Regions from separate parts of the Kribbella polygonati genome, predicted to be linked through region 2. Evidence: riboswitches for the same ligand, from Rfam matches in the RefSeq annotation. Region 2 holds a riboswitch; each other region holds the start of a gene.
The links. A riboswitch is a leader RNA that binds a small molecule or an ion and turns the genes downstream of it on or off. The one in region 2 is predicted to bind cobalamin.

Region 1 (9,891 bases), 1.3 Mb from region 2:
CTTGCGGGGTGTGGGTGGGGACGAGGCCGACCAGTTGGTGCTCGGTGACGTCGAGGGTTTCGACCGGGACGCGGTCGCGGACGCGTTCGAGTTCGGTGATGATCGCGGCCGCGTGACCGGTCTGCACCTGGTGGACCGTGCCGTCGGCCGACACGACACCGTCGGCGAGGGCGGTGTTCACGGCTTGGTACTTGGGCAGGGCACGGGCCAGGCGGACGTCGCGCCAGACTTCCGTGCGGTCGCGGCGGTGGCGCAGGGTCAGGAGTTCGACGGTGTCGCGGGCGCCGACTTCCTCGGGCAGGCCGTCGGCCTCGCAGCGGGCGATGAGTTGCAACTCGACGGATCGCAGGCGGACGATCTCGGCACGGACCTCATCCAGGGCAGGCAGCACCTCATGGTTGCTGATAGCAACCACTGTCCGTCCGCCGAGAATGTCCATGCCGATGACTGTAGCTGGCGGTTCCGACAGTTTTCAAAGCCGGGAACCCCTTATTTTCAAGGGAAATAGTTATCCACAGATTTAGGACTTGTTGAGGACGCAATCGCCGCAGAGAGGGCCGTTGTGATCGGGAGCGGCGCGGTAGATGAGGCAGCAGCTGCGGCGGCGGAAGGGGTTGGAGGTGTGGGCGTCGCGAAGGGGTGGGACGTCCAGCAGGGCGGTGGCGACGGCGCGGGCGCGGGTGGCGAGGGTGGGGGCGGCGTTTGATAGGGCGGTGGCGGCGCCGTTGACGGCTGAGGCGACGTTGCCTACCAGGATGTGGTCCGAGAGGTCGAAAGCCTGGGCGATCGCGGGCAGCGGGCCGTCGAAGAGTTCGTGGTGCAGGTCTCCCCCGGCCGGTGGGATTGGGGGTAGGGAGAGGGGGAAGGTGCCGCCGAGGACGGGTTGCCAGTGGAGTTGGTCGAGGGTGAGGTTCGGGACGCGGTCCTCGAGTACGACGGCGGCGAGGGCTGGGGAGATGAGGCGGGCGACCATGCCCAAGTGGGTGACCGAGGCGGCGACGCGGGGTTCGATCGCGGCAGGGTCCTGGCCGCTGGCGGCACCTAGGTAGGCCCGGGTCCGGGCGATGCGGTCCGCCAGGATCGCAGGATTGTCGACGAGCTCCACGAGCCGGCGCCAGGGCGGCGCCGGCGCCGGGTTCGCATGCTGCTGGACGGCGAAGAACGGGCCCAGGTCGGCGATGCGGGCGAGGAGGCTCACGCCGCGACCTGGACTGGAGTGCGGAACAGGCGGTCGGCGAGTGGAGCGAAGACGGTGCCGAGTACGCCCCAGAGCAGGTGCTGGACGGCGAAGAACGGGCCCAGGTCGGCGATGCGGGCGAGGAGAGTCACACCGCGACCTGGACGGGAGTGCGGAGCAGACGGTCGGCGAGTGGGGCGAAGACGGTGCCGATTACGCCCCAGAGCAGGAGTTGTGCGCCGACGGAGTACAGGCGGAACGCGTAGAGGCGGTCCGCGTCGAAGCCGGGGTAGACGATTGTGCCGTGGGAGTCGGTCAGCGGCAACGGGGTCTCGGTTGCGTGCCGGCCGTACTCCTGGACGTTCGCGGCGAGGTGGCCGAGGGATGGCAGGACGGCCATCACGGCGCCGATCAGTACGACGTACGCCGCCAGCGCCAGGAGGGTGGCGTTCCAGTTGCCGAAGCGGGGGCGCAGGAGCTTGCCCAGGGCAACGGCGGCGATCAGGAAGAGGAGCGAGCAGACGACCATGACCAGGTACAGGTTGGCACGGGTTCGGATGGTTTCCTCGTGGCCGATCGCGGGCGGGTTCGCGGGGTACTTGAGGAACGGTACGAAGTAGAACCCGAGGAAACCGCCCGCGGCGATCAGCATCGCCAACGTCCGCGGGCGGATCCGGCCGACGCGGCCGAGGCAGATCGTGTACGCGACCGCGAACACGGCGCCCATGGCGACCCCGAACAGGATCATGCCGACGCCCAGTCCGACGTTCGCCTGGAGCGTCCGGCTGAACAGGTCGGGCTCGGGCGGCTGGTCGGCGTCGCGGCCGGATTCGTACGCGATCGCGGCCTGGATCTGGGGTTCGGCGAAGATCCGGGCGAAACCGAACGCGGCCAGGCCGCCCGCTCCGCCGGCCAGCAGGCCGCGGAGGATCAGTTTGCGCTCCACCTCAGTGGCAGGGGAAGCCGAGGAAGTGCCGCGCGTCGTGCACGAACTCGTGGACGTGCATGTCCTTGCCGAAGATCGAGTACGCGCCCTGGTCGACGCCGATGAAGTAGTACGCAAGGAATGCCAGGAACGCCGTACCGACAAGCCACAGCACGGCCTTCGACACCGGAAGAACAACCGTCGTCGACGCAGACAGATTACTCACGTGAGAGCCTCCTTCAGGGGATCGTGCGTCCCGCTACCAGTGGAGCGTCGTGACGGCGAAGTATCTGACTTACCGGACCATGTCCGGCTCACAGTGGCGCGACCGTGCCGAATTCTCATCGGCTTCCTTGCGCCGTCACTGACAGGGAGCGTACGGACCGCACCCCCGGCCAGTCAACCGACGAAGGTCCGCAACTCCTTGACCAGCTCGACACTGGCGTCGTTCTCGATCCGCCGCGTCGACACGCTCTCGACGTTGAACCCGAACGGGATCCCACGGTCCCGGCAGTACGTCGACAGGGTACGGGCGATCTCGACGCAGTGCGCGTACGAGTCCGCGACCGGATCCACCGAATGCACCAGCTCGTTGCGGAGCCACCGTGGTACGCGGACGCCGAGCCAGGCAAGGAACTCCAGCGTCTTCACCGAGCCGCAGATCGACAGCGTGAACACGATCGGCACCGGCTCGACGCTCTCGGCGCGGCACAGATAGAGGTAGTCCGACGCCAGGTCCATCGCCGCGCCGACGTCGTAGATGATCTGCGTCACGAAGAACGAGCAACCGCTGCGCTGTTTCCGGAGCAGCCGCTGGTGCTCGTCCAGGCGGGACGAGTGCCGCTCGGGGATGGTCACGCCGCCGAGCGGCAGCGCCGACCCGGAGCGCTGCCACAGGTCGTACGCGGCCGGCAGCGTCGTCCGTACGTCGGCCGAGCTCGTCGGCGCGCCGACCATCACGGTGCCGAGCCGGTCCGAGGTACGCCGGACCCAGGAGTCCAGCTCGGCCGCGGTGTACTTGCCGACCGAGCGGTACACGATCGCCGGCCGGTCCCACCAGGACAGGTGGTCGGCGAGGAAGTCCGCCGGGTCCATCGTCGGGCTGAACGGGAACGGGCGCTGCTCCGGGATCCGCTCCGCCTCGTCGTCGATGTCGTAGAGGATCAGCGCGTCGATGTCGAGCTGCTCGAGCCGGGTCCGCGTCACCGCGGTGAAGCGTTCGAGCGCGTCCGGGGCGATCGACCGCCGCGGCGGCGTCATCCCGTACAGCAACAACTCCGTACCGCGCCCGTTCCCCAGCAATGCCGACAGATCGTTCACCGGGCCAGCTTAAAGGAGGACACCAGCCGGCACCCGAGGTAGACGAGGAACGAGATCGTCGTGATGTACGGGCTGATCGGCACCGAACTCCCTGCGGACAAGAGGATTCCGCCGACCGACGCGGTGACGGCGAACGCGACGCTGAGCAGCGGTACGACGATCGGCGACGACGAGACTCGCAGCGCCGCCGCGGCCGGGGTGACCAGCAGCGAGAGCACGAGCAGCGCCCCGACGATCTGTACCGAGACCGCGACCGCGAGGCCGAGCAGGATCATGAAGACGATCGACAGCACGCCGACCGGAACCCCGCGCCCGGCCGCGACCTCGGCGTCGGTGCTTGCGAAGAGCAACGGTCTCCACACCAGCACCAACCCGGCCACGACCAGCACCGAGATCGCGATCAGCGAGGTGATCTGCGGCGTGTCGATCGCCACGATCTGCCCGGTCAGCAGGCCGAACTTGTTCGCCGCCCGCCCGTGGTACAGCCCGAGGCACAGGATGCCGAGCCCGAGACCGAACGGCATCAGTACGGCGGTCACCGAGTTCCGGTCCCGCGCCCGCGCACCCAGTACGCCGATCAGCAGCGCCGCGACCAGCGATCCGGCGAGCGCCCCGGTGACCACGCCGGCGCCGAACAGCAGCCCGGCCGCCGCGCCGGCGAACGACAGCTCGCTGACGCCGTGCACCGCGAACGCCATGTCGCGCGTCATCACGAACACCCCGATCAGCCCGCCGACGACGCCGAGCGCGACGCACGCGATGATCGAGTTCCGCAGCAGCGGCAGCAGTTCGGCGTACCCGGAGAAGTCGAAGATCATCGGGCACCGACCGGTTCGTGCTGCTGCTCGGGGACGCCCGCGACCAGGATCCGCCCGTTGTGCCGGATCACCTCGACCTGCGCGTCGTACAGCTCGCTCAGTACGTCGGTGGTCAGCACCTCGTCCGGCGTACCGGTCCGGAACCGCCGGTTGGCGATGTACAGCACCCGGTCGACCTGGTCCAGGATCGGGTTGATGTCGTGCGTGACGAACAGTACGCCGAGGTCGAGCCGGCGGCGGGCGTCGTCGACGAGGTCGCTGACGAGCCGTTGATGCGGCAGATCCAGCGACAGCAACGGCTCGTCGCACAGCAGCAACCGCGGGTCGGCCGCCAGCGCCTGCGCGATCCGCAGCCGTTGCTGCTCGCCGCCCGACAACGACGACAACGGGGTCGACGCGTAGGCCTCGGCGCCGACCGACGACAGCAGCTGGTTCACCCGCTGCCGGCGGCGCCGCGACGGGATCGGCACGCCCCACCGGTGCCCGTCCACGCCGAGCGCGACCAGGTCCCGGCCCCGCAGCGGTACGCCGTCGTCGGCCGGCCGTTGCTGCGGGACGTACCCGATCCGCCGGTCCCCGCGACGGACCGGCGTACCGAGGAACGTCGCCGTACCGGCCCGGAGCCGGGTCTGCCCGAGGATCGCCTTGAGCAGGCTGGACTTCCCGGACCCGTTGGCGCCCAGTACGGCGATCAGCTCGCCGCTGTGCACCTCGAGGTCGAGGCCGTCCCAGAGCGTGCGGGCCCCGAAGCCGAGCGCGGCCTGCTCCAGGGTCAGTACGACGCTCATCGCCCGAGCGCGGCGCCGACCGCGTCGAGGTTCGCGGTCATCCAGCCGATGTAGTCCTTGCCGCTCGGGAGCGTCTCGGTGACCGGCACCACCGGGATGTTGTTCTGCTTGGCGGCGGCGAGCAGCTTCTCGGTCTCCGGCCCGCTGGTCTGCTCGTTGTACGCCAGCAGCTTCACCTCGTGCTTGCTGTACAGCTGCAGCGTCGCCGCCAGGACCTTGGCCGGTACGTCGCTGCCCTCCTCGATCGCCTCGCTGAACTCGGCGGGCGTCTTGTTCTGCAGGCCGACCGCCTCGAGCAGGTACAGCGGCACCGGCTCGGTGATCGCGACCGGCTGGCCGGCGTACTTCGTCTTGAGCGTCGCCTCCTGCTGGACCAGGCCGTCGAGCTTCTGCTTCAGCGCGGTCGCGTTCTGCTCGAACGTCGCGGCGTCCGCCGGCGCGGCCTTCGCGTACGCCTGCTCGATCCGGTCGACGACCTTCGCGACCGCCGGGAAGTCGTACCAGACGTGCTCGTTGCCCGTCCGGCCGGAGATCGTGACCGCGTTCAGGACGGTCGCGGACGGGTTCTTCGCGGTCTTCAGCATCCGGTCCATGAAGTCGTCGTACCCGCCGCCGTTCTCGATCACGACCGCGGCGCCGGCCAGCGCCGCCTGGTTGCGGGTGTTCGCCTCGAACTCGTGCGGGTCGGCGTCCGGGCTGGTGATGATCGAGGTCACCTCGACCTTGCCGCCGCCGACCTGGCCGGCCAGGTCGCCCCAGACGTCGGTCGACGCGACCACTTTCAGCTTTCCGGCGGACGAGTCGACGGCCGCCTCGTCCCCGGACGAACAGGCACTGGTTCCGAGCGCGACAGCGACGGCAAGAGCGGGCAGAACGAGCAGTCTGCGATTCACGGTACGACCAACCTTCGAGCGGAATGAAATGACAATCGTTATCATTATCGCATCTGCTGCCCGGCCGCCACCCGGCCGGGTGCAAAACTTCCGTCAAGGGCGTCCGGGAGGCGCGCCGGGCACTGTGGGAGTGACGCCTGACCGGAGTAGGGTTTTGCTGCCGGTGTCACGGTGAGTTGTGCGCCGGTTACGATGAATTCCAGTTCTGAACCGCACCGCGAATGGGATGTTCATGGCCGAATCGCACGACGCCGAACCGGGGATGTACGACCAGCTCAACCTGGACAAGCCGCACCCGGCCCGGGTGTACGACTACTTCCTCGGCGGGAAGGACAACTTCGCCGCCGACCGGCAGGCCGCGGAACACCTGCTCCAGGCGTTCCCGGGGTTCCGGACCGCCGCCCAGTCGAACCGGATGTGGATGCACCGCGCCGCCCGCTACGCCGCGGAGCAGGGCATCACCCAGTTCCTCGACATCGGCACCGGCATCCCGACCGAGCCGAACCTGCACGAGGTGGTCCAGGAGATCATCCCGTCGGCCCACGTGGTGTACGCCGACAACGACCCGATCGTGCTCGCCCACTCCCGCGCGCTGCTGGTCAGCAAGCCGGAGGGCAAGACGGCGTACCTCGAGGCCGACGTCACCGACCCGCAGGCGATCCTGGGATCCGACGAGGTCGAGGACCTGATCGACTTCTCGAAGCCGGTCGCGCTCAGCATCGTCGGCGTCTTCCACTACCTGCCCGACCACCTGAAGCCGTACGACCTGGTCCGCCAGCTCGTCGAGCCGCTCGCACCGGGCTCGCTGCTGATCTTCTCGCACTGCACCCCGGACTTCGCGCCGGAGCTGTGGGAGCGCGCGATGGTCGTCTACAAGGCCGACGGCGGCGAGGCCCAGGTCCGCAGCAAGGAAGAGGTCACCCGCTTCTTCGAGGGCACCGAGCTGGTCGAGCCCGGCGTCGTCTCCCCGTTCCGCTGGTTCCCGGACGACGAGACCCAGGAGTACGTCGACCGCGGCGAGTTCACCGACATCATGTGCAGCCTCTGGGTCGGCGTCGGCCGCAAGCCCTGACCTCGGCCGGGCTGACGGCAGCCGTAGGACGCTGCCGTCAGCCGTGCGGCCGTCAGGGCCGGAAGGCCTCGACGATCTCGTCCTTGCCGAAACCGCCGTGCAGCATGCCGTAGAACCGGTGGCCCGGGGTCAGGTCCGTACGGCGGACCCGCGTACCGGTGATCGCCGACGCGTACAGCGCGGTGGCGAACTCCATCGTCGGCCGGGTGCTGGCCAGCGACGTACCGTGCGGACGCCCCGCCAGCAGGTCGTCGACCAGGTGGTTGATCTGCGCCTCGTGGTTGCTCGGTACGTCGGTACCCGCCGACGCCGTCCACGGATCGGCAGCGGCCGCGGACTCAGCGGACTCGGCCTTGCGGACGCCGGGGTCCAGGCCGAGGGTGGCCGCCTTCGCCGCGTCCGGGGCCGGGTGGAACGTCCAGTCCTTGTCGGAGTAGCCGTAGACGTGGTTCACCTCGAGCGTGCCGCCGGCCGTGTCGATCCGGATCCGGCTCAGCTCCCGCGGCGACAGCAGGCTGTTGATCACGGTCGCCACCGCGCCGCTCTCGAACACGACCGACGCCATCGACACGTCCTCGAACTCGACCGGCCGGTCCAGCCGGACAGCGGTCGCGTCGATCGACTTCCAGGGCCCGAGCAGGTGCAGCAGCAGGTCGATCTGGTGGATGCCGTGCCCGAGCGTCGGGCCGCCGCCCTCGCCGATCCAGGTACCGCGCCACTCCGGGTCGAAGTAGCTGACCGGCCGGAACCACAGCGTCTCGCAGACCGCGACCAGCGGCCGGCCGAGCGCGCCGCGGGCGAGCAGGTCATGTGCCCGGACCGCCCCGGAGCCGTGCCGGTGCTGGAACACCACCGACGCCGATCCCGCGCTCGCCGCCTCGACCTTGGCGACGTGGTCCAGCTCCTCCAGGCTCAGCACCGGCGGCTTCTCCAGCAGCACCGACCGGTCCGCGGCCAGGGCCTCGACCGCGAGCTCGCCGTGACTCTCCGGCGGGGTCGCGATCGAGATCAGGTCCGGCTCCTCGGCCGCCAGCAGCTCGGTCAGGCTGCCGTACGGGCGCCCGCCGAACCGCTCGGCCAGCGTCCGTGCCTTCTCCTCGTGGATGTCCGCCGTACCGACGAGCTCAGTCCGGCCGGTGCTCGCGTAGGCCTCGGCGTGCCGGCGGCTGATGTTGCCGCAGCCGACGATCGCGACCTTCAGGACGCCGGCTCCACGGTCTACTGTCATTTGGCGGCTCCGCGCAGCACCGCGTTCTCTTGGGCGACCAGCGCGAGCCGGGTCGCCTCGAACGTGTGCTCCTGCGGGGCCGCCGTCGTGGTCCGCTCGCGGACGTCGTGCAGCAGGTCCTCGTAGTACGACGTCTTGACGTCCGAGCAGTCGACGTACTGCGTCCCCTCCTGGTTCGCCAGGAACAGGTGGTTGCCGCCCTCGCGGCCCTCGATGTCGATGTACTTGCGCAGCTCGATGTAACCGTCGGTGCCGAGGATGATCAGCCGCCCGTCACCCCAGGTCGGCAGCCCGGCCGGGGTGTACCAGTCGACCCGGATGTAGCCCTGGGCGTGCTCGCTGCGGAGCAGCATCTCGCCGAAGTCCTGCAGGCCCGGGTCGTCCGGGTTGCCGAAGTTGCCGACCGTACTGCTGACCACCTCGGCGGTCGTCGCGCCGGTGAACCAGAGGAACTGGTCCACCTGGTGGGAGGCGATGTCGGCCAGGATCCCGCCGTACCGCGCCTTGTCGTAGAACCAGTCCGGGCGGCCGGCGCCGCCGGCCAGGTGGGCGCGGTCGCCGATCCGGTGCGGGCCGAGGCCGAGGGTCTGGACGACGGTGCCGATCTTGCCCTCGCGGACCAGTTCGCCGGCCTTGATCGCGGCCGGCACCTCGAACCGCTCGGAGAACGTCACCGACCAGAACCGGCCGGTCTCCGCGACCGCCCGCCGGATCTCGGCGAGCTGGTCGAGCGTGGTGCAGCCGGGCTTGTCGGCGACCACATCCTTGCCGGCCCGGAGCGCGGCGACCGCGATCGGCCCGCGCCGGTCCGGCACGGCCGCGGTGACGATCACGTCGATCCCGTCCCGGGCGATCAGCTCGTCCGGGGTGTCGGCGAACGGTACGTCGGGGTAGCGCTCGCGGAGCTGCACCGCGACCGCGGCGGACGGGTCGTCGGTGGCCATCCCGGCGAACTCGGCACCGGCCCGGATCAGGCCGGCGACCTGCCCGAAGATATGTGAATGGTCAAGCCCGACGGCGGCGAACCTGACGTGCTGACTGGAGGTCAAGGTGTTCCTTCCGTAGAACGGGTTCCGGATGTTCAGCGCGAGGACTTCAGGGCCTGAGCGAGCTCCTCGGCGATCTTGTCCCCACCGTCACTCTTCCACTTCTTCACCGCGGGCGCCCAGGCCGATATCGGCTTGCGGCCCTGCACGATGTCATCGGTGACCTGGTTGATCGCGTCGTTCAGCTGCTTGTTCTTGCGGTTGCCGGTCTCGGAGTACAGACCGGCGGCCGGGTTGTCGAGGGCGGTCGGTACGACGCCCTTCATCGCGTTGAACTGGGTCTCGGCGCTGCCCGCGTGTTCGGGCAGGAAGATCGTCCACGGCGCGTCCGCCTGGTACATCAGGCCCAGCTGGACCTCGCTGAAGCCCTTCGCGTTCAGCACCGGGTTGCCGTCCACCAGCCTGTGGTGCACGCCGGCCAGGCCGTACTTGCGGAACAGGTACTCCTGGGTTCCGAACGGCGTCGCGAGGAAGTTCAGGTACCCCAGCAGCGCCTCGACCCGGCCCTCGGCCTTCTTGCTGATCGCGGTGACGCCGATCGCCGGCGCGCCGAGCCAGATCGTGCCCTTCCCGGAGCCGTCGTGCTTCGGCGGCGCGATGATCGAGATCGTCGCCTTCGGGTCG
Region 2 (9,891 bases):
TCGTCGGTGACCTTCACACCCTTCGGCGGGGTGAACGTGAACGTGCTCGCGGACGGTACGTCGAACGAGACCGAGGTGAAGCCCAGCTCGACCGCCGGGTTGCCACCACTGCGCGGCATCACGGTCACGTCCAGCGGGACCCACGTCTTGGAGTCGATCGCCAGCGTCACCGAGCCGACCGTCGTCTTGTCGGTCTTCGGCACCAGGCGCAGCTTGTACGCGTCCCGGCCGGCGACCTTCTCGGTGCCGCTGACCTGGACCGTGGTGGTCGGGTCGATCGCGGCCAGGAACTGCTTGGCCACGTCCTGCGGGTTGTAGTTCTGCGGTGTCGTCTTCTCGGGCGTCTTCTCCGGCTTGCCGTTCTGGTGCGCGGGCAGCGTCAGCTTGGTCGCCTCACGCTTGGCCGAGTCGTACGCCCAGGCGGACGTGCCGTCTGTCGTCCAGACCCGCTCGGCCTGGTTGTCGAGCACCGACACCCTGGCCTTGTCCGGCGTCGCGAACGCGACCCGCGCGGTGTGCTGCCCGCTGAGCATCTCGGTGATCTGGCTGCTGCCGCGGCCGCCCATCCCCGGGATCGCCGGGAGGCCCAGATCCGCTGTCGAACTGACCGTGCCACTCAGGCCGTTCACCTTCGCGGTCTGCACCTTGGTGAGCAGATCCTGCGCGGTGATACTCGGCAGCTTCGGCGAGGCGTCCGCGACCACCGGACCAAGTGCCCCCACTCCCGCCACCACGGCGACCGCCGTGACCGGAACCAACCATCGTCTGTTGCGCTGCGCTACGCCCATGGATACAGCCTCGCACCGCCCGCCGACGGAACCAAGGCCCCTCGGGGCAGGTTCACCCGAAAGAGTGAGACCCATGTACGACCCTGGTAGTACGCCGGCCTCAGAAACGTCTCAGGAGTACGTCAGACCGCACGCCGCCGCGCCTGTTCTGAGCCCCTCGGCCAGTGCTTTCGCCCTGGGCTCGTCTGCCGCCAGTTGTACGTCGAGGTGGCCGGCGCCTTGCAGGGCTAGGTCGCGGGCGATCTCTACGCCGTATTCTTCGGCTTCCTCGGGGGTGCGGGCGGGGCGCCACAGGACGCCGAAGTCGTGGTCGGGTCTGGTGGGTCCGAGATCGATGACCAGGGACTCCTGGTGGTGCAGGTCTGTGGGGTCGCCGCCGATGATCACGTGGATGCGTTGGCCGGTTGCGCGTACGGCGTTCCGGGCCGCGTGGCCGGCGTCGTCGACGATCGAGGTGTCGCGGTGGCCCCAGGTGTCGTGGTGGATCGCCCAGGAGAGCGGGCGGCGTTCGGCCCAGCCGAATCGGATCAGTTCGGGCGCCGGGGCGAACTGGTCGACGTACCCGACGCAGAGGTAGCCGACCAGCTCGATGTGGGGCGGGAGGCCCAGTACGTCGGCGACCTCGTCCGGGCCGAAGAACGAGACCCAGCCGACGCCGATGCCCTCCGCGCGGGCGGCGAGCCAGAGGTTCTGGATCGCGATCGCGGCGGAGAACCAGGTGGTGCGCGGGTCGGCGTGCCGGCCGAGTACGTGCCGGCCGCCGCGGCCCGGGTCGCAGGTGACCGCGATGTTCAGCGGGGTGTCGAGGATCGCCTCGATCTTCAGGCCATCGAACTTCTGCCGACGCTGCTCCGGAAGGGATCGCGCGAACGCGTCGCGTTGCCGGGCCGCCAGCTCGTGCACCTTCCGCCGGGTCGCGACGTCGCGGATCAGCAGAAAGTCCCACGGCTGGCTGAGCCCCACACTCGGCGCCCGATGCGCTGCCTCCAGCACGCGCATGAGTGCGTCCACGTCGATCGGCACGTCCAGGAATCCCCGTCGTACGTCCCGACGCTCCGCGATCACCCGCTGAACGACCTCGCGGTCCTGCTTCTCGTAACCGCCGGCCGGAGCGCGACGACCTACCGAGACCGTTGTGTTGTGGGTCTTTTGCTTCGGGAGCAGGAGTTCGGCGCCGGTGGCCAGTACTGCGGCTTCGGCGACGCTGGGGGTGTTCTTCAGGTCGGCGACCTGGCGGCTGGGAGTCGGGGCGGGCTGGCTGGAGAGCTCGGCCGCAGTGAAGGTGCGCAGCTCCACGTGGAGGTCGTTCGCCAGTTGCTGGAGGGCGGGTTCGGATTCGCGGCCGGTCAGGGTGACGAGCAGGCGGATCTCCCCGGGGAGGTCCTGGACGGCGGCTTCGACGGCGGCGGCGAGTTCGGCGTACGGCGTACCGGATCGGAGGCCCACTCCGACGACGAGGCTCATCCGGCGTACTCGCGGGCGGCGGCGACGAAGCGGGCCGGGACGTCCGGGGTGGCGGTCCAGTGCAGGTGCAGGTACGACGCGTGCACGTGCGGACGCGTGAGGCCTTCCACGCCGCCGGGAAGGTGCCAGGCGGGCCGTACGTCGACCGGCGGCCGGTCGCCGCGGTTCGTGTCGAGCGTGATCGCGGTGCGGTGGAACTCGTGGCCGCGGACCCGGCGGCCCTCGTCGAAGAACGCGGTCGTGGTGGCGGCGACCGCCGTACGGTAGCCGAGGGTGAGCCGGGGCGTCATGGTCGCGGTTGCGGGGAGTACGCCGGTCATCTCGTGGCCGTCGAGTTCGCGGCAGAGGTACAGCAACCCGGCGCACTCCGCGATCACCGGAAGCCCGTCCGTCACCGCGGTCGCCACCTGCTCACGGAGCCCGACGTTCGCGGCCAGGGACTCGGCGTGCAGTTCGGGGAAACCGCCGCCCAGGTACAGTCCGGCGGTTGCTTCCGGCAACTTGTCCACCAGCGGGTCGAAGGTCACCACCTCGGCGCCTGCCGCGGTCAGGAGCTCGGTCGTCTCGGTGTAGTGGAAGGAGAAGACCGGACCACCCGCGACAGCAATCACCGGACGTCGGCCCGGAACTGTGGTTGGTGGGTTCCACGGGGTGGCTTGTTGCTGAGGGGCTGCATGGGCGGCTGCTGCTACAGCTTGGAGGTCTACGCCTTGGTGGACCAGTTCTGCTGCGGCGGCTACCGCGTCCCGGGCTTGGGTCTGTTGTTCGGTGGCGGGGATCAGGCCCAGGTGGCGGCTGGGGACGGTCAGACGCGTGTCCCGGCGCAGGACGCCCAGGACAGGTACGCCGGTGGGTGCGACACCGGCGCGTACTTCGGCCTCGTGGCGGTCGGAGCCGACCTTGTTGAGGATGACGCCGACGATGCGTACTTCGGTGTCGTAGGCAACAAACCCCTGCACCACCGCCCCGACGCTGCGCCCGGCCGCCGACGCGTCCACCACCAGGATCACCGGCGCCTGGAGGAGCTTCGCGACATGCGCGGTGGACGAGAAACCGTCCGTCCCGAGCGTACCGTCGTACAGCCCCATCACGCCCTCGACGACCGCCAGGTCCGCACCGGCCGAGCCATGCGCGAACAGCGGCGCAATGCGCTCCTCCCCCGACAGCATCGGATCGAGGTTCCGCCCCGGCCGCCCGGTGGCGAGCGCATGGAAGCCGGGATCGATGTAGTCCGGCCCGACCTTGAACCCGGCCACCACCAGCCCGGCCCGCCGCAGCGCCGCCATCAAGCCGACCGCGACCGTCGTCTTCCCGGCGCCCGACGACGGCGCGGCGACCACCACCCGCGGGATCACCACTCGATGCCCTTCTGGCCCTTCTGGCCGGTGTCCATCGGGTGCTTCAGCTTCGTCATCTCGGCGGCGAGATCCGCGGCCGCGAGCAGCGTCGGATGCGCGTCCCGGCCGGTGATCACGACGTACTGGTGTCCCGGCCGCGCGGTCAGCGTGCCGACGACCTCGTCGACGTCGATCCAGCCCCACTTCATCGGGTACGTGAACTCGTCCAGCACGTACAGGTCGTGCGTCTCCGCGGCCAGCCGGCGCTGGATCTCGCGCCAGCCCTCGAGCGCGTCGGCGGCGTGGTCCTCCTCGGTGCCGGCCTTGCGCGACCAGCTCCAGCCCTCGCCCATCTTGTGCCACTCGACCGGCCCGCCCTGCCCGGTCGACTCGTGCAGTTCGCCGAGCGCCTTGAACGCGGTCTCCTCGCCGACCTTCCACTTCGCGCTCTTCACGAACTGGAAGACCCCGATGTTCCAGCCCTGGTTCCAGGCCCGCAGCGCCATCCCGAACGCGGCGGTCGACTTCCCCTTCATCTCGCCGGTGTGCACCATCAGCAGCGGGCGGTTGCGGCGCTGCCGGGTGGTGAGGCCGTCGTCCGGTACGGCGGCCGGCTGTCCCTTCGGCATCTCAGGCCGCCTTCCGCTCGGTGACCGTCCGGATGAGGTTGCCGGCGGCAACGTCCCCGAGGTCGAGGTACTCCGCGCCGAGGTCGGCGGCCAGCTCCGCGGCCAGGCCGAGCCGGACGCCGCGGCGCGGTTCGCAGTCGACCACGACGGTGGCGATCCCGCGCTGGGCGAGCTGGCCGGCCGCCTGGCGGGCGCGGGCGAACGCATGGTCGCCGTACGTCGCGCGGCCGTCGGTGACGAGCACCAGGAGCGGGCGCCGTCGGGGGTCGCGGACGGCGGCGATCCGCAGCACGTCGGCGGCCCGCAGGAGGCCTTCGGCGAGCGGGGTCCGGCCGCCGGTGGGGAGGGTCTCGAGGCGCCGTACGGCGGTCTCGACGCTGCCTGTCGGCGGGAGTGCCACGGTGGCGGCGGGGCCGGCGAAGGTGACGAGACCGACGGTGTCGCGGCGCTGATACGCGTCCAGCAGGAGCGAGACGATCGCGGTCTTCACCTCGACCATGCGCTTCTTCGTTCCCATCGAACCGGACGCGTCGACGCAGAACAGTACGAGGTTGCCTTCGCGTCCTTCGCGGACGGCGAGCCGTACGTCGTCCGCCCGCACCATCAGCCCGGGCCCGGTCCGGCCACGAACTTTCTGGTACGGCGCCGCACTCCGCACCGTGCCCAACACATGCGGCCGCCCCGCCTCCCGCCCGACCCGCGCCCGCTCCCCCACAACCCGCCCCACCTCGGTCAAGGCCCGAGACCGCCGCCCAGCCACCCCGGCCCCAGCAGCAGAAACCCTCAACAACCGAGCCTTGTACGGCGCCGCGCTCCCGACAACCTCACCCTCATCCGCCCCGCCGGCCGCATCGCCGTCCGCCGGCCCGCTCCCTGCCGTCCCCCGCTCTGCCGTCCCCCGCTCTGCCGTCCCACGCCCTGCCGTCCCACGCCCTGCCGTCCCACGCCCTGCCGTCCCACGCCCCGCCGTCCCACGCCCCGCTGGCGCGCCGTCGTCCGCCGCGCGGTCGCGCGCGCCCAGCTCGGCAGTCTCGCCCGCCGCCCCACGCCCCGTGGGCGCGCCGGCGTCCGCCGCGCGGTTGTTCGGCCCCGCGGCCGCGTCGCGCTGCGCGCGGTCGTCGGCCGTTGTGTTCGGGCCGGCGTCGCCGGCCTGCGCATCCTGGCCGGGACCGCCAGGCCCGCCAGGTCCGCCAGGCCCGTCGGGGCCGTGTGGGCCGTGTGGGCCGTCGGGGTCGGGCGGGCCGTCGGGGTCTTCCTCGGGTGGGGTGCTGTTGTTGATGGCTTCTTCCAGTTGGTCGTGGTCGAGGCCGGGGGTGTCGAAGGGGTTTCGGCGGCGGCGGTGTGGGAGGGCGAGTCTGGCGGCGGCGCGGACGTCCTCGACCTCGACGACCGTACGACCAGACCAGGCCGCGTGCGCCACCGCCGTACGCGCGGTGACGAGATCCGCGCGCATCCCGTCCACGTCGAACGACGCGCAGATCTCCGCGATCTGCCGCAGCGCCGCGTCGGTCAGGATCACCTCGGACAGCAGGTCCCGCGCCTTCACGATCCGCTCCGCGAGCTCCCGCTGCGCCCCGTCGTACCGCGCCACGAACCCGTCCGGGTCCGCCTCGTACCCGAGCCGCGCCCGCATCACCTCGACCCGTACCGCCGGATCCCGGCTCGCGACCACGTCCACGGTCAGCCCGAACCGGTCGAGCAGCTGCGGCCGCAGCTCGCCCTCCTCCGGGTTCATCGTCCCGACCAGCACGAACCGCGCCGGATGCGTCACCGACACCCCGTCCCGCTCCACGGTCGCCCGCCCCATCGCGGCGGCGTCCAGCAGTACGTCGACCAGGTGGTCGTGCAGCAGGTTGACCTCGTCGACGTACAGCAGCCCACGGTGTGCGGCCGCCAGCAACCCAGGCTCGTACGCCGTAACACCTTCCGCCAGCGCCTTCTCCAGGTGCAACGACCCGAGCACCCGGTCCTCGGTGGCCCCGACCGGCAACTCCACCAACCGCGCGGGACGCACAACCCGCCCACCCGCGGCGCGCTCAGCGATCGCGGAGCCGCCCGACTCCTGCACGCCGGCGGACGCCCCCGCGTGGGGGCCATCGGGGCAGGTGGGATCCGGCCGCTCCGGGTCGCACGAGAAGCGGCACCCAGGTACGACGTCCACCGGCGGGAGGATCTCCGTCAGCGCCCGTACCGCGGTCGACTTCGCCGTACCCTTCTCGCCGCGGATCAGCACTCCGCCGATCGCCGGCGAGATCGCAGCCAGCACCAGCGCGAGCTGGAGTTCGTCCATTCCGACGACCGCGGTGAAGGGGAAGGAATTCGGCACTGCAGCCCGCATCGGCGGTCGCCCTTTCGTCGAGCGGGTGTCCACGCCCGCTACGGCTGGTACGCCGGGACCGCACGTGCGGGTCCGGCGGACGGCAGCGGATGTCCTGGCTTCCAGGCGCTGTCGAAACCGCGCAGACCTGGTCACAGTGGCGGGACCGCCCCGGACTCACACCGGTGTTCCTCCACAACCGTCGCCCCGATCATGCCACGGAGCTGTCACCCGCGCTGTGTGACCTCCAGGACAAAGGCCCGCACCACCGCGGCGTACCGAACCGCTTCTTCGAAGTGCGGGAAGTGTCCGGACCGCTCGAACGTGACGGTGCGCCCGCGCGGAACCGTCTCCCGATAGGTCCGGACGGACACGGGGTCGGTGGCCAGGTCGTCCACGCCCTCGATCAGCAGACTTGGCTGCGGCATCAGCGCGAGCCGGTCGAGCTTCGAGGTGTACAGCTCGTCGAGCGTGACCAGGTGGCTGTTCCCGCGCGCCCATTCCTCGTCGCTGAACCCGCCCTGCTCGCCGAGCGCGAAGAACTCGGCCCGCCGCGACGGATCGTGGAACGACAGCTCCTGGAACCGCTCCCCCAGCCCGAACGCCAGCTCGACCGAGCCGTCGGCCGGCGTCAGTCGGCGCGGTACGGCGGCCAGCTCGCGGCACCGCCGCGCCGCCTCGGTGTCGCCGAGCTCGTCGTACAACCGGGCGAAGATCGGCAGCCGATGACGGTCGTTCGCGTCGAAGTCCCAGCACGGGCAGTCGAAGATCACCGCGTTCACCGCGTCCGGGTGCCGGATCGCGTACTCGACCGCGTAGTTGCCGCCGGCCGAGTGACCGAGGATCGTCCAGCGTTCGATCCCCAGCTCGGCGCGCAGCTCCTCGAAGTCCGCGATCAGCAGGTCGAGGCTCACGGTCTCGCCGGGCGGCAGCGGGGTCCGCAGTACGCCGCGCTGGTCCGGCGCGATCAGCCGCAGCTCGTGCGCGAGCAGGTCGGCCTGGCAGCGCTGGTAGTGGTAGCCGCCGCCGTGGCCGTGGACGAAGAGCAGCGGCGGGGCGTCCGGGGCGCCGTACTCCGCGGTGCTGAGCTTCATCCGTGCCTCACCGGGTGAGGCGTTTGGCGAGGGCGGTGGCGGCGGTGTCGTCGCGGACCTCGCGGATGCCGACGATCGGGGTGACGGTGACGAATCCCGCGGCCAGCAGGGCCTCGTCGGTGCCGGGGATCGGGTTCGGGCGGGGCGGTTCGAGCGCGATCATCGGCTCGCCGGTGGGGGCGGTGGTGCCGACCAGACGGGAGCGTTTCGCCGGGCCGAGCGACGCGTGCCGTACGCCGGCCAGCTGCTCCAGCGGGCGGTCCGGCACGTTGATCGTCAGGACCGTACCGGCCGGCTCGGACTCGATCCAGCCGAGCGCCTCGCCCGCGACGGTCGCGGCCGTCGGCCAGTACCGCGGGTCGTCCGAGTCGAGGCTGACGGCAACCGCCGACGTACCGTAGCCGGACGCGGTGAGTGCCGCCGCGACGGTGCCGGAGTGGAAGATCGAGACGCCGATGTTCAGCCCGCAGTTGATCCCGGACAGCACCAGGTCGGGCGCCGGCCCGAGCGCGCCGAGGCACGCCAGCGCGACCGCGCCCGCGGGCGTCCCCTCGATGCCGACGTACGTGACACCGTTCTCCTCGTCGGACACGGTCCGGATCGGCCGGCCGACCATCCCGGGGCGGGCCGAGCCGACGCCGCTCTCGTCCAGCAGCGGCGCGACCACCTGGACGTCGTACCCGAGCGCGGCGATCGCCGGCGCGAGCGCTCGAATCCCAGGGGCGAGGTAACCGTCGTCGTTGGTGATGAGCACTCGAGGCATACGTTCACCCAATCAGGCGCGGTCCTCGATGTCACCCTCCGTCTCAAGGACCGCGCTCCGCAGCGTCTCCAGCGCCTCGTCGGTCGGCTCCGCCCACAGCCCGCGTTGCGCGGCCTCGAGCAGCCGTTCCGCGATCCCGTGCCGGGCCCACGGGTTCGACTTCCGGAAGAACTCCGCCATCTCCGGATCCGCGACGTACTCGCTGGTCAGCGACTCGTACATCCAGTCGTCGACCACGCCCGCGGTCGCGTCGTACCCGAACAGGTAGTCCACGGTGGCCGCCATCTCGAACGCGCCCTTGTACCCGTGCCGCCGCATCGCCGCCATCCACCGCGGGTTCACCACCCGCGCGCGGAACACCCGCTTCGCCTCCTCCTCCAGGGTCCGCGTCTTCACCTGGGCGGGAACGGCGGAGTCGCCGACGTACGCCTTCGGGTTCGCGCCGGTGAGGTGCCGGACCATCGCGATCATGCCACCGTGGTACTGGAAGTAGTCGTCGGAGTCCATGATGTCGTGCTCGCGGGTGTCGGCGTTCTTGGCCGCGACCTGGATCCGGGCGTACGCGCGTTCCATCGAGCCGCGGGCCTCCGCGCCGTCGAGGTCCTTGCCGTACGCGTACCCGCCCCAGACGGCGTACACCTCGGCGAGCTCCGCGTCGGTCCGCCAGTTCCGGGCGTCGACCAGCGGCAGCAGACCGGCGCCGTACGAGCCGGGCCTGGAGCCGAACACCCGGGCCGTCGCCTGCCGTACGTCGTTGCCTGCGGCAACGTCCTCGTCGACGTGTGCTTTCAGGAAGTTGTCCGCCGGCGCCTCGTCCAGGGCGGCGACCGTACGGACGGCCTCGTCGAGCAGCGCGACCACGTGCGGGAACGCGTCCCGGAAGAAGCCGGAGATCCGGATCGTCACGTCGATCCGCGGGCGGCCGAGCTCTTCCAGGTCCACGACCTCGAAGCTGGTCACCCGCCGCGACGCCTCGTCCCACACCGGCCGGCAGCCGAGCAGCCACAACACCTCGGCCAGGTCGTCGCCCTGCGTCCGCATCGCCGACGTTCCCCAGATCGTCAGGCCGACCGAGCGCGGGTACTCCCCCGTCTCGGCCTGATGCCGCGCCAGCAACGAGTCGGCGAGCGCCACGCCCACGTCCCACGCGTTCCGGCTGGGAATCGCCTTGGGGTCGACCGCGTAGAAGTTCCGCCCGGTCGGCAGCACGTTCACCAGCCCGCGGGTCGGCGACCCCGACGGCCCCGCCTCCACGAACCGCCCGTCCAACGCCCGCAGCACGTTCGCCAGCTCGTCCCCCGTCCGCCCCAACCGAGGCACAACCTCCGCCGCCGCAAACCGCAACGAAGCCACCACCCCACCCACCCCACGCCCGCCGCCACCGCCAGCGCCAGCGCCCTCGGCGCCGCCGGCGGTAGGCTCCCCCGGCTCCCCCGGCTCCCCCGGCTCCCCCGGCTCCCCCGGCTCCCCCGGCTCCCCCGGCTCCCCCGGCTCCCCCG
Region 3 (9,891 bases), 3.0 Mb from region 2:
GGCCAGGGCCAAGCCGTCGGTGCGGGTGCGCTGGGTGGAGCAGGCGGTGGGGGTGCGCTGGGTGGAGCAGGCCGAGCCGGTGTGCCGGGCGGGCCCGGTCAGTTGCGCGGGGCGGGTGCGCTGGGCGGAGCGGGCGCGCTTGGTCGAGCGCGCGGAGCAGGCGGAGCCGGTGCGCCCGGCGGCGCGAGCGGAGCAGGTCGGCCCGGCGAAGCCGGCGTGCCGGGCGGCGCGGGTGCGCTGGGTCGAGCACGCGGGGCCGGCGTGCCTAGCGGAGCAGATGTGCCCGACGGAACAGGCGCACTGGGCGAGGCCGTCGTGCCGGGCGAGGCTGGCCGACTGGGCGGTGCGGGTGCGCTGGGCGGAGCGGGCGGAGCCGGTGTGCCGGGCGGGGTCGGTCAGTTGCGCGGGGCGGGTGCGCTGGGCGGAGCGAGCGGAGCCGGTGCGGTGGGTGGACCAGGCGCGCTGGGTGGAGCCGGTGCGGTGGGTGGAGCCGGTGGGTCGGGCGGAGTGGTTGCGGTGGGGGGAGACGGTGGGTCGGGTGGAGTGGGGGCGGTGGGTGGAGCGGGGGCGCGGGGTGGGGTGGATGGTGGGGGTTGGGCTGGGGATGATGTTGGGATTTTTGACAAGTTGCGGGGGGCTTGGGCTCGGGTGGATTTGACGCCGGGGGTGCCGGATTTGGCGGCGTTTCCGCGGGGGGCTTGGTTGCGGGCTGAGCGGGCGGTGTTGGGTGGGCTGGGGGCGGCTGAGTTCGGGTACGGCGATCCCGCGGGGACGCCGGTGCTCCGGCGGGCGGTGGCAGGGTGGTTGGCGCGGTACCGGGGGATCGCGGCCGACCCGGAGGACGTGATCGTGGTCGCGGGGGTCGCACAGGCGATCGCGATCGTGGCGCAACTGCTCGGCCGGCACGGCGTCCACGAGATCGCCGTCGAGGACCCGGGCTCGCTCGGCTCCCGGCAGCACCTGCAGAACTGGGGCATGCGCACCCCACCCGTCCCGGTCGACGACCGCGGCCTCCAGGTCGACGTACTGCGGAAATCCGAGGCCGCCGTGGTGATGGCGACCCCGGCGCACCACTTCCCGACCGGCGTGGTTCTCGACGGCGAACGCCGCCGTGAACTCGTCCGATGGGCCACCGACGGCGGCCTGATCCTCGAGGACGACTACGACGCCGAACACCGCTACGACCGCCCGCCGGTCCCGGCACTCCGCGCGATGCTCCCGGACCAGGTGTTCTACGTCGGCAGCGTCTCCAAGCTGCTCGCCCCCGCGCTCCGGATCGGCTGGATGCTCGCGCCCCCGCAGTACAAGGAGGAAGTGATCGCCCGCAAACGCCTCGCGGACCTCGGCAACGCGGCCCTCCCGCAACTGACGCTCGCGCACCTGATGGAGTCCGGCGAACTCGAACGCCAGCTCCGTCTGCTGCGCCGCCGCCACCGCACCCGCCGCGACGCGATGGTCGCCGCGATCCGCACCCACTTGCCCACAGCAACAATCCACGGCGCCGCCGCCGGCCTGCACCTGACGATCACCTTCGACGAGGCCGACGACGTCGCGCTGGCCGCGGCCGCCCTGGACGCAGGCGTGAAGTGCCACCCACTGTCGTGGCACTGCCAACTCCCGCACGCCCCCGGTCTCGTCCTCGGGTACGCCGCCCGCACCCCGACCGAGATCGCCGACGCGATCGCCACCATCGCGAAGGTCACCTAGAACGAGTCAACAGATACAGCAGGTACGGCGCCCCGAGAAACGCGGTCACCACCCCCACCGGCAGCACCGTCGGCGCGACCACCGTCCGCGCCAGCAGGTCCGACGCGACCACCAGCAACGCCCCGATCGCCCCCGGCACCACCAGCCCGGGCCGGCGAACCAGCCGCCGAGCCAACTGCGGCGCCACCAACGCCACGAACCCCACCGGCCCGGCCGCCGCCGTCGCGAACGCGGCAAGCCCGACCCCGAGCGCGATCAACGCCCCACGCGCCAGCTCGACCCGCCCACCGAGCGCCCGCGCCACGTCGTCGCCGAGCTCCAGCACCCGCAACTGCCGTGTCAGCACCACCGCCGCAGGCACCCCCACCACCAACGTGGTCCCGATCAGTACGACGTGCGTCCACGACCTCCCCGCGAGACTCCCGGCCAGCCACATCGACGCGCTCTTCGCCGTGTAGATGTCCGCGAGCGTCAGCAGGTACGCCGTCAACGACCCGACGATCGCCGTCACCCCGACGCCGACCAGCACGAGCCGATTCCCCGACATCCCGTTCCGGTACGCCAGCAGGTACACACTGATTGCCGCCAGCAACGATCCGGTCAGCGCCCCGAGCGGAACCCAGCCGCTGCCGATCATAGTGATGACCAGTACGGCGGCCAACGCGGCCCCGGCGTTCACACCGATCAAGTCCGGGCTGACCAGCGGATTCCGGGCGAGCCGCTGGAAGATCGCGCCAGAGATCGCGAATGCCGCCCCGACCCCGATCCCGGTCAGCACCCGGGGCAGCCGATTGTCGACGACCACGTCGTACGTGATCAGGGTCCCGTGCCCGGACAAGGTCCGCAGTACCTCGGCGATCGACAGCGTGTAGTCGCCGTGGGTCAGGGCATAGGCCCCGACGAGGACAGTCAGCACCGATGCGACCACGCCGACCTTCATGACGCGGCCGTTCGGCGGACGAGGGCGATGAACAGCGGCGCACCGATCAGCGCGGTGAAGATCCCGACCTGTAACTCGGCCGGGCGTACGACAACCCGCCCGACGATGTCGGCGAGCAGCAGTACGACGGGCGCGAGCAGCATCGAGCACGGCAGGATCCGGCGCTGGTCCGGCCCCACGACGAGCCGCGCGACATGCGGTACGGCGAGCCCGAGGAAGCCGATCGGCCCCGCGATGGCGGTCGCCGTACCGGCCAGCACAACCACCGCGAGACCGGCCAGTACCCGCACCAGCAACACCCGGGTGCCGAGCGCCTGCGCGAGGTCGTCGCCGAGCGCGAGCTGGTTCAGCGACCGCCCGAGCACCAACGCCAGAATGATGCCGACAGCAACGAACGGCGCCGCCTGGGCGACAATCCGGACGTCCGCCAGCGACAACGACCCGACTACCCAGAAGCGGTACTCATTCAGCGTCGACAGGTCCGTCAGCGTCGCCGCCGACGTGATCGAACCGAGCAGCGCGGAGATCGCCGCACCGGCCAGCGCGAGCTTCAGGGGCGTCGTACCGCCGACCGCGCCGACCAGGTAGACGGCCACTGTCGTCACCAGCGCCCCGCCCATCGCGAACCAGACGTACCCGGTCAGGCTGTGGATGCCGAACAGCCCGATCGCCGCGACCACCGCGACCGCGGCGCCGGCGTTCACGCCGAGGATGCCGGGGTCGGCCAACGGGTTCCGGGTGACGCCCTGCATCAGCGCCCCGGACAGCCCGAGCGCGGCGCCGACCAGCACCCCCGCGACGGTCCGCGGCAGCCGCAGGTACCGGACCACGCGGTCGGTGTCGCTGCCGCTGAAGTCCACCAGCGCCCGGTACACCTCGCCCGGCCCGATCCAGCGGTCGCCGACGCACAAGGACAGCACGACGACGACTGCCAGCACCGCGACCAGACCGGCCGCGCGCTTCACTTGACCAGGTCGGGATGCAGGATGTGGCCGAGGTTCTCGGTGCTGTACGCGCCGCGGACGCCGGCCGAGTGGTTCGCGAACAGCCACGGTACGACGTGCTTGGAGCGGACCGCCTTCAGATTCGCGAACGCCGGATTGTCCAGGATCTTCCGCACGTCCGGCTGCGAGGCCGCGGGCGTCAGCGAGGCGTCGCAGCACCCGCTGATCAGCACGTAGTCGGGGTCCCGCTTGATGAACTCCTCGACGCTGATCTGCACGTTCCGCTTCGAGGTCAGGTCGGCGAACGCGTTCACGCCGCCCGCCTGCCGGATCAGCACCGTGCCGAAGTCCGGTCCGCCGGACACGGTCATCCCGCCGCCCTCCAGCCCCGGCCGGACGATCGCCACGGTCGGCCGCGGCGCATCCTTCACCGCGGCAGCGACCGTGGCGATCCGCTTCCGCTGATCGGCGATCACCTGCTCCGCGCGGTCCGAGACGCCGAACAGCCGACCGAGGTCGCGCAGGTCGGCGTACACGTTGTCCATCGAGACCGTCGCCGGGTCGATCGCCTCGTCGCCCTTGCCGTCCGCGGTCGGGCAGAGCGGGCTGAAGATCCAGGTCTGTACGCCGAGGTCGGCCAGGCTCTTGCGGCTGCCGAAGCTCGCGTCGCTCCCGGCGGCGCTGAACACGTCGTTGAACCCGGACAGCACGAAGTCCGGGTGCAGGCTGAGCAGTTCCTCGCGGCTCGGCAGGTTCTTGAAGTACTTCGCCTTCGACTGCGCGGCGGCGTACTCCGGCAGCACCTGCGAGTCGAGGTACGCCGTACCGACCAAGCGGTCCGAGATACCCAGCGCGTGGGCCATTTCGATCGCCGGCTGGTACGCCGCGAACACCCGCTTGGGCGGGCCGTCGACGGACACGTCGATCCCGCAGTTCTTCACCGTGGTGGCCCCGGGACTCTCCGCGGCGGACGGCGCGCAGCCGGCCAGCAGGGTCAACGACAGGGCGACAGCAAGCACACGTACGACGGCCATGAACGGACCGCTCCTCCAGCACCTCGTGGACGGGTCAGCGCCGTGGCCGGTCTCCTGGCTGACGGGTACCGCGTCCACCGGCCTGACCTTCCCAGCCGCACGCGGCCAGTGGTCCCCTCACGGGTACGACAGGTGCACATCCCGATCACAGTGGCGAGGGCCGCGCCGGTACTTCACCGGCTTCCCGAACACCACGGCGCGGTCACCATAGCACCCGGCTCAGTGCGTGTAGAGCGACGACAACGCGAGCGCGAACTGGGTCATCAGGTCCGGGTTGATCGCGCGCGCCGGCAGCGGGACCAGGTCGACGAGCTTGTCGTCGCCGACCCGGATCGTGGTCCGGCCGGTCGCGGTGTCGATGTACCCCTCGTCGCCGAGCGGGATCGACTGCGAGGTCGAGGCGTTCCGGAGCGGGGCCATCAACGCCTTCGCGTCCGGCTCCCGGCGGACCGTCGAGTACAGCACGCTCGTCGCGGTGATCCAGCCGCAGACCGGGTCGCCGACGAGGGTCTCGCCGTCGCGGCGGGCCGTCGCGGGCACACCCATCACCTGCGCGGCCGCGTCCGACCCGCGATCGCACTCCGGCCGGGTGATCTCCAGCGCGGGCGCGGGCAGGTTCGGCGCCTGCCGGGCGACCTCCTGCCCGAGTACGACGTACTTCGCGAGCGTGGCCTGCGGACCGGAGAGCTTGTACAGCCGGCCGTCGAGCAGGAACACCAGGAACTGGCTCGTCCCGTACCCGCCCTGGCCGACGTGCGCGGTCACGGCCGGCTCGCGCCCGTGCGCGGCGTACGCCTTCCGCGCCGCCGCGAGCGTCGCGGCGGTTGCCTGCAGCACCGAGACCCCGATCCGCAGCACCGGCCCGTTCGCCGCCGTACTCAGGGTCAGTTGGCAGACGTCGTACGACGGTATGTCGATCTCGGCCGGCGGGTTCTGGCGTTCGATCTTCACCACCGGTACGGCGAGCGTGGTCCGGACCAACGTCTCGTCGATCGTGGTGCACAGCGTCTCGACGGGCGTCGCCGACGCGGTCGGCGACGGCGTGTCCGACGGCGTCGCGGACGGGGTGTCGAACCCGCTCACCGACACCAGCGGCGCCACACTCGGCGCGGTCTCCTGCCCGTGACCACCACACCCCGCGAGCAGTACGACGGCCAGCCCGGCGGCGATCAGAGTACGCATGGTGACTGAGACTCTATCCGGCGCCGCGGAGTTGCCTTTCGCGGACGGCGTGTTCGTCGGTGCGGGCGTCGTACCGCCAGAACTCGCGCAGCCAGACCGAGGTCGCGATCACGCCGGCGACGCACATGATGCCGCCGCTGACGATCGCGGTGCGGACCGTGGTCAGGTCGGCGACCAGGCCGGAGCGGGCCTGACCGCCGAGCGGGCCGAGCGAGTACCCGAGCATCTCGATCCCGGCCAGCCGGCCGCGCATCTCGTCCGGGATGGTCTGGTTCCAGATCACCGAGCGGAACAGCACCGACACCATGTCGCAAGCACCGGCCAGCGCGAAGAACCCGATCGCGAACCAGATATTCGGCGCCAACCCGGCGATCCCGACCGCGGCGCCCCAGCCCATCGTCGCGAGTACGACCGCCCGCCCCTGGTGGTGGACGTGTTTCGCCCAGCCGCTGGTGAGCGAGGCGCACATCGCCCCGATCGCCTCCGCGCTGTACAGCAGCCCGAGCAGCCGCGGCTCCTTCAGTACGGCGGTCGCGAACGCCGGGAACAGCACGATCGGCATCGCCAGGAACATCCCGACCATGTCCACCAGGTACGTCGCCAGCAGGTCCTTGCGGCGGAACGCGTACACGACCCCGCCGCCGATCGCCCGCAGACTCGGCGCCGTGGTGTACTCCTTCGACCGGTAGGACCCGAGCCGGGCGTACAGCAGCGTCGCGAACACGATCCCGGCCAGCTCGACCGAGAACGCCCAGGTCACGCCCACGGACCCGACCAGTACGCCGCCCAGCGCCGGGCCGGCGAGTTGCCCGATCTGCGAGGTCAGCGAGCTGAGCGCGACCGCGGCCGGGATCTCCGCGTGCTTCACCACCCGCGGCAGCAGGGCCTCCCGCGACGGGCGCTGCAGCGAGGACGCGACCGCGTTCAGCGCGCCGCAGACGTAGATCAGCCAGACCTGCGGGTGCGCGAGCAGCGTGTTCGCCACCATCAGCGCGGAGATCACGACCTGCGCGATCCCGGTGCCGACCAGCAGTTTCCGGCGTTCCACGTGGTCCGCGAGCGCGCCGCCGTACAGGCCGAACACGACCAGCGGGGCGATCGTCACCAGGCCCATCGCGCCGACCGCGAAGTTCGAGCCGGTGAGTTGGTACAGCTGGTACGGCAGCGCGACGTACCCGACCATGCCGCCGAGGAAGAAGACCGAGCCGGCGACCAGCAGGATGCGGAAGTCGCGGGAACCACGCCACGGGGTCAGATCGACACGCAACCGGGCCAGCCGCGTACGAAGACTTGCTGCCACCGGAACATGGTGACAGGTCCGACCGCCCTGGACGAACCTGATTAACCGCCAGCCTTTCCACCACCGTCGAAAGGATCCGGGCGCGACCCGGCAGCGTCCTAGCGTGACAACCGATTGGTTGCCCAAGGCGTCAATCTCGGCGGCCGGGAAAGGTCCCGGCCATCCTCGGGAATCGGAGAACAACCGCATGATCTCGATCAAGTCGGTCGGCACCCGCCTGCTCGCCGGCCTCGCCGTGGGAGCGGCGGCCGGTGCCACCCTGCTTGTTCCGTCGGCCGCGCACGCCGCCCCGGCGTCGCAGACGGCTGTCACCACCACCACCGCCGCCCCCTCGGGCGGGCTGCTCCGGCCGGGCCAGTACCTGAAGCCCGGCCAGTACCTCCGCTCGCTGAACAAGGTCTACACGCTGGTCATGCAGACCGACGGCAACGCCGTACTGGTCAAGGGCCGGACCCCGATCTGGGCGACCATGACCAACCGGAAGGCCTCCTCGCTGATCATGCGCCCCGACGGCAACCTGGTCGTCGTCTCCGGCCGTACGGTCGTCTGGGCCAGCGGCACCGCCGGCAGCACCGGCGCGATCCTGAACGTCCAGGACGACTCGAACCTGGTGCTCTACAACGTCCGCCGCAAGGCGGTCTGGTCCCGCTACATGGTGATGGTCAACCTGTACCCGGGCCGCGTCCTGAGCTCCCCGGTCGCGCTGTACTCGCAGAACCGGGTGTACCGCGCGCAGATGCAGGCCGACGGCAACCTGGTGGTCGTGAGATACGGCAAGACGCCGATCTGGAGCACCAAGACGGTCAGCAAGGGCGCGTTCGCGACCATGCAGACCGACGGCAACTTCGTCGTGTACAGCGCCGCCAAGAAGCCGCTCTGGGCCTCCAAGACCACTCGTAAGGGTTCCGTGCTGCAGATGCGCGGCGACGGCAAGCTCGCGATCATCTTCGGTCGCACCACGGTCTGGGTCAGCTGAGAATCCCCTCAGTTCCGAGCCGCGGCGTTCCTATCGGGGGCCGCGGCTCGGTTGTTCACGGGGTGTTCGTCAACTGTTCGTGAGCGGCAGCAGCGCGGTCAGATCGGTCCGTTCGCCGCTCGCCCGGAGCTTCCCCGACATCCGCGCGTCCGCCCAGCTCGTCCGGCCGAGCGCGACCTCGATCCACAGCTCCGGCGGCATCTCGATCACCGCTCCCGGCGTACCTCGCGTGTGCCGCGGGCCCTCGATGCACTGCACCGCGCCGTACGGCGGGACCCGTACCTCCACCGCGTGCCCCGGCGCCTTCGCGACCAGGCGGTTCAGCAACACCTTGGTGAGCAGCTTCAGTTCGGCGCGTTCGGCCGTACCGTCGTCGTAATGCTGCAAGGCCTGCTGGAAAGCGGTGTCTGACGTCTCCACGACGTGCCAGCGTACGCGGCGGTTTGCGGTGACGCCCCTCTCGTCGGCGATAATCGGGCGGGAGAGAGGGAAGCGAGGTCGGGATGCTCACGCCCAGGCACCAGGCGCTGCTGATGACGCTGGCGGGAATGACCGTCGGTGTGGTCGCGTTCGGCACGGTCGTCGTCGTCAAGGGCGGCAACCCGTTCACAGCGCACGACGAGCCGGTGGGCATCGTCAGCCCGGCCCCTTCGAGTACGCCGAGCCACGGCAACGGGTTGCAGGCCGACGGGCTGCAGTACGTCGTACAGAACTTCGGCACCGACAACGACCCGGTGTCCGCGGAGGTGCCGACCGGCTGGAAGAGCGCGCAGAGCGGCACCCGGCCGAAGTTCCTCGACCCGACCGGCGTCTGGCAGCTCCGGTTCGACACCCGCGGCAGCAAGCAGACCCCGGACGAGCTCGTGCGCAACCGCGAGCGCAGCATCGACGAGAAGGACCTGAAGGTGCTGAGCCGCGACAACGGCCTGCTCGTCTACACGTACGTCGACAAGATCCGCGGGCCGCGGATGGGCCTGTCGCGCTGGATCTCGCTGGACGACGGCAAGACGTCCGCCGTCGAGGTCACCGTCGGCGGCCGCCCCCAGGACGAGGCCGGCCTGCGCGCCGTCCTCCAGCACGCGATCGACACCCTCAAGATGCCGGTCTCCCCCGGCGACAACCGGCCCAACTGATCAGCACTTGATGTCGGCGGCGGGCGTGTTGCCCTGCACGAGGTAGCTCTCGACGACGTTCTTCACGCAGGCGTTCCCGGACAGGTACGCCGTGTGCCCGTCGCCGTCCCGGGTGACCAGGACACCGCTTTCCAGCTCGTGCGCCAGCCCGACCGCCCACTCGTACGGCGTCGCCGGGTCGCGCGTCGTACCGAGCACCATGATCGGCTTCGCACCGGCCGCCTTGATCGGGTGCGGCGTGTTCGTCGGCTTCACCGGCCAGTTCACGCAGGCCACCGACGACCACGCCATGAACTCGCCGAACCGCGGCGACGCCGCCTTGAACTTCGGCAGGTCCGCCTGGATCTGCGCGATCGAGGTGGCGTCCGGGCGGTCGCTGCAGTTCACCGCGATCTGCACCTCGTTCGAGTTGTCGGCGTACCCGGTCGGCTTGCGGTCGGTGTACTCGTCGGCCAGCGCGAGCAGCCGGCTGCCGTCACCCGACAGCCCCGCCGCCACGGCGTCCTCGAGCCGCGGCCAGAATTCCTTCAGGTACAGCGGGTAGACCAGGCCGAGCATCGCCAGCGCCTGCGTGACCTTGCGCTGCCCGTCGCCCGGCAGCGGGTTCTCGTCGGTGTCCTTGAGCAGCTGGTCGACCTTGGCGAGCACCTCGTCCTTGCTGCTGCCGAGCTTGCA

Region 1: linked by a shared signal. The riboswitch ahead of ACQHIV_RS19425 (CbtB domain-containing protein) and the one ahead of ACQHIV_RS13310 (magnesium chelatase subunit D family protein) in region 2 are both predicted to bind cobalamin.
Region 3: linked by a shared signal. The riboswitch ahead of ACQHIV_RS27165 (ABC transporter substrate-binding protein) and the one ahead of ACQHIV_RS13310 (magnesium chelatase subunit D family protein) in region 2 are both predicted to bind cobalamin.

Annotation. Positions count from the first base shown of each region.
Region 1 is NZ_CP190129.1:4,083,295-4,093,185, forward strand. Features, by position in the region: gene ACQHIV_RS19405 (DUF222 domain-containing protein) at 1-439, opposite strand, end outside; gene ACQHIV_RS19410 ((2Fe-2S)-binding protein) at 521-1,198, opposite strand; gene ACQHIV_RS19415 (hypothetical protein) at 1,195-1,329, opposite strand; gene ACQHIV_RS19420 (CbtA family protein) at 1,326-2,123, opposite strand; gene ACQHIV_RS19425 (CbtB domain-containing protein) at 2,125-2,328, opposite strand; adenosylcobalamin (AdoCbl) riboswitch at 2,378-2,467, opposite strand; gene ACQHIV_RS19430 (methylenetetrahydrofolate reductase) at 2,502-3,422, opposite strand; gene ACQHIV_RS19435 (metal ABC transporter permease) at 3,419-4,240, opposite strand; gene ACQHIV_RS19440 (metal ABC transporter ATP-binding protein) at 4,237-5,028, opposite strand; gene ACQHIV_RS19445 (metal ABC transporter solute-binding protein, Zn/Mn family) at 5,025-5,921, opposite strand; gene ACQHIV_RS19450 (SAM-dependent methyltransferase) at 6,154-6,993, shown strand; gene ACQHIV_RS19455 (Gfo/Idh/MocA family protein) at 7,046-8,221, opposite strand; gene ACQHIV_RS19460 (Gfo/Idh/MocA family protein) at 8,218-9,270, opposite strand; gene ACQHIV_RS19465 (extracellular solute-binding protein) at 9,303-9,891, opposite strand, start outside.
Region 2 is NZ_CP190129.1:2,768,157-2,778,047, forward strand. Features, by position in the region: gene ACQHIV_RS13290 (LolA family protein) at 1-788, opposite strand, end outside; gene bluB (5,6-dimethylbenzimidazole synthase) at 900-2,252, opposite strand; gene ACQHIV_RS13300 (cobyrinate a,c-diamide synthase) at 2,249-3,610, opposite strand; gene cobO (cob(I)yrinic acid a,c-diamide adenosyltransferase) at 3,604-4,218, opposite strand; gene ACQHIV_RS13310 (magnesium chelatase subunit D family protein) at 4,220-6,556, opposite strand; cobalamin riboswitch at 6,624-6,779, opposite strand; gene ACQHIV_RS13315 (alpha/beta fold hydrolase) at 6,763-7,629, opposite strand; gene surE (5'/3'-nucleotidase SurE) at 7,637-8,392, opposite strand; gene cobN (cobaltochelatase subunit CobN) at 8,405-9,891, opposite strand, start outside.
Region 3 is NZ_CP190129.1:5,742,396-5,752,286, forward strand. Features, by position in the region: gene ACQHIV_RS27150 (PLP-dependent aminotransferase family protein) at 703-1,707, shown strand; gene ACQHIV_RS27155 (FecCD family ABC transporter permease) at 1,700-2,647, opposite strand; gene ACQHIV_RS27160 (FecCD family ABC transporter permease) at 2,644-3,612, opposite strand; gene ACQHIV_RS27165 (ABC transporter substrate-binding protein) at 3,609-4,625, opposite strand; cobalamin riboswitch at 4,653-4,836, opposite strand; gene ACQHIV_RS27170 (hypothetical protein) at 4,845-5,807, opposite strand; gene ACQHIV_RS27175 (MFS transporter) at 5,821-7,107, opposite strand; gene ACQHIV_RS27180 (hypothetical protein) at 7,295-8,083, shown strand; gene ACQHIV_RS27185 (sterol carrier family protein) at 8,153-8,503, opposite strand; gene ACQHIV_RS27190 (hypothetical protein) at 8,587-9,216, shown strand; gene ACQHIV_RS27195 (alpha/beta hydrolase) at 9,217-9,891, opposite strand, start outside.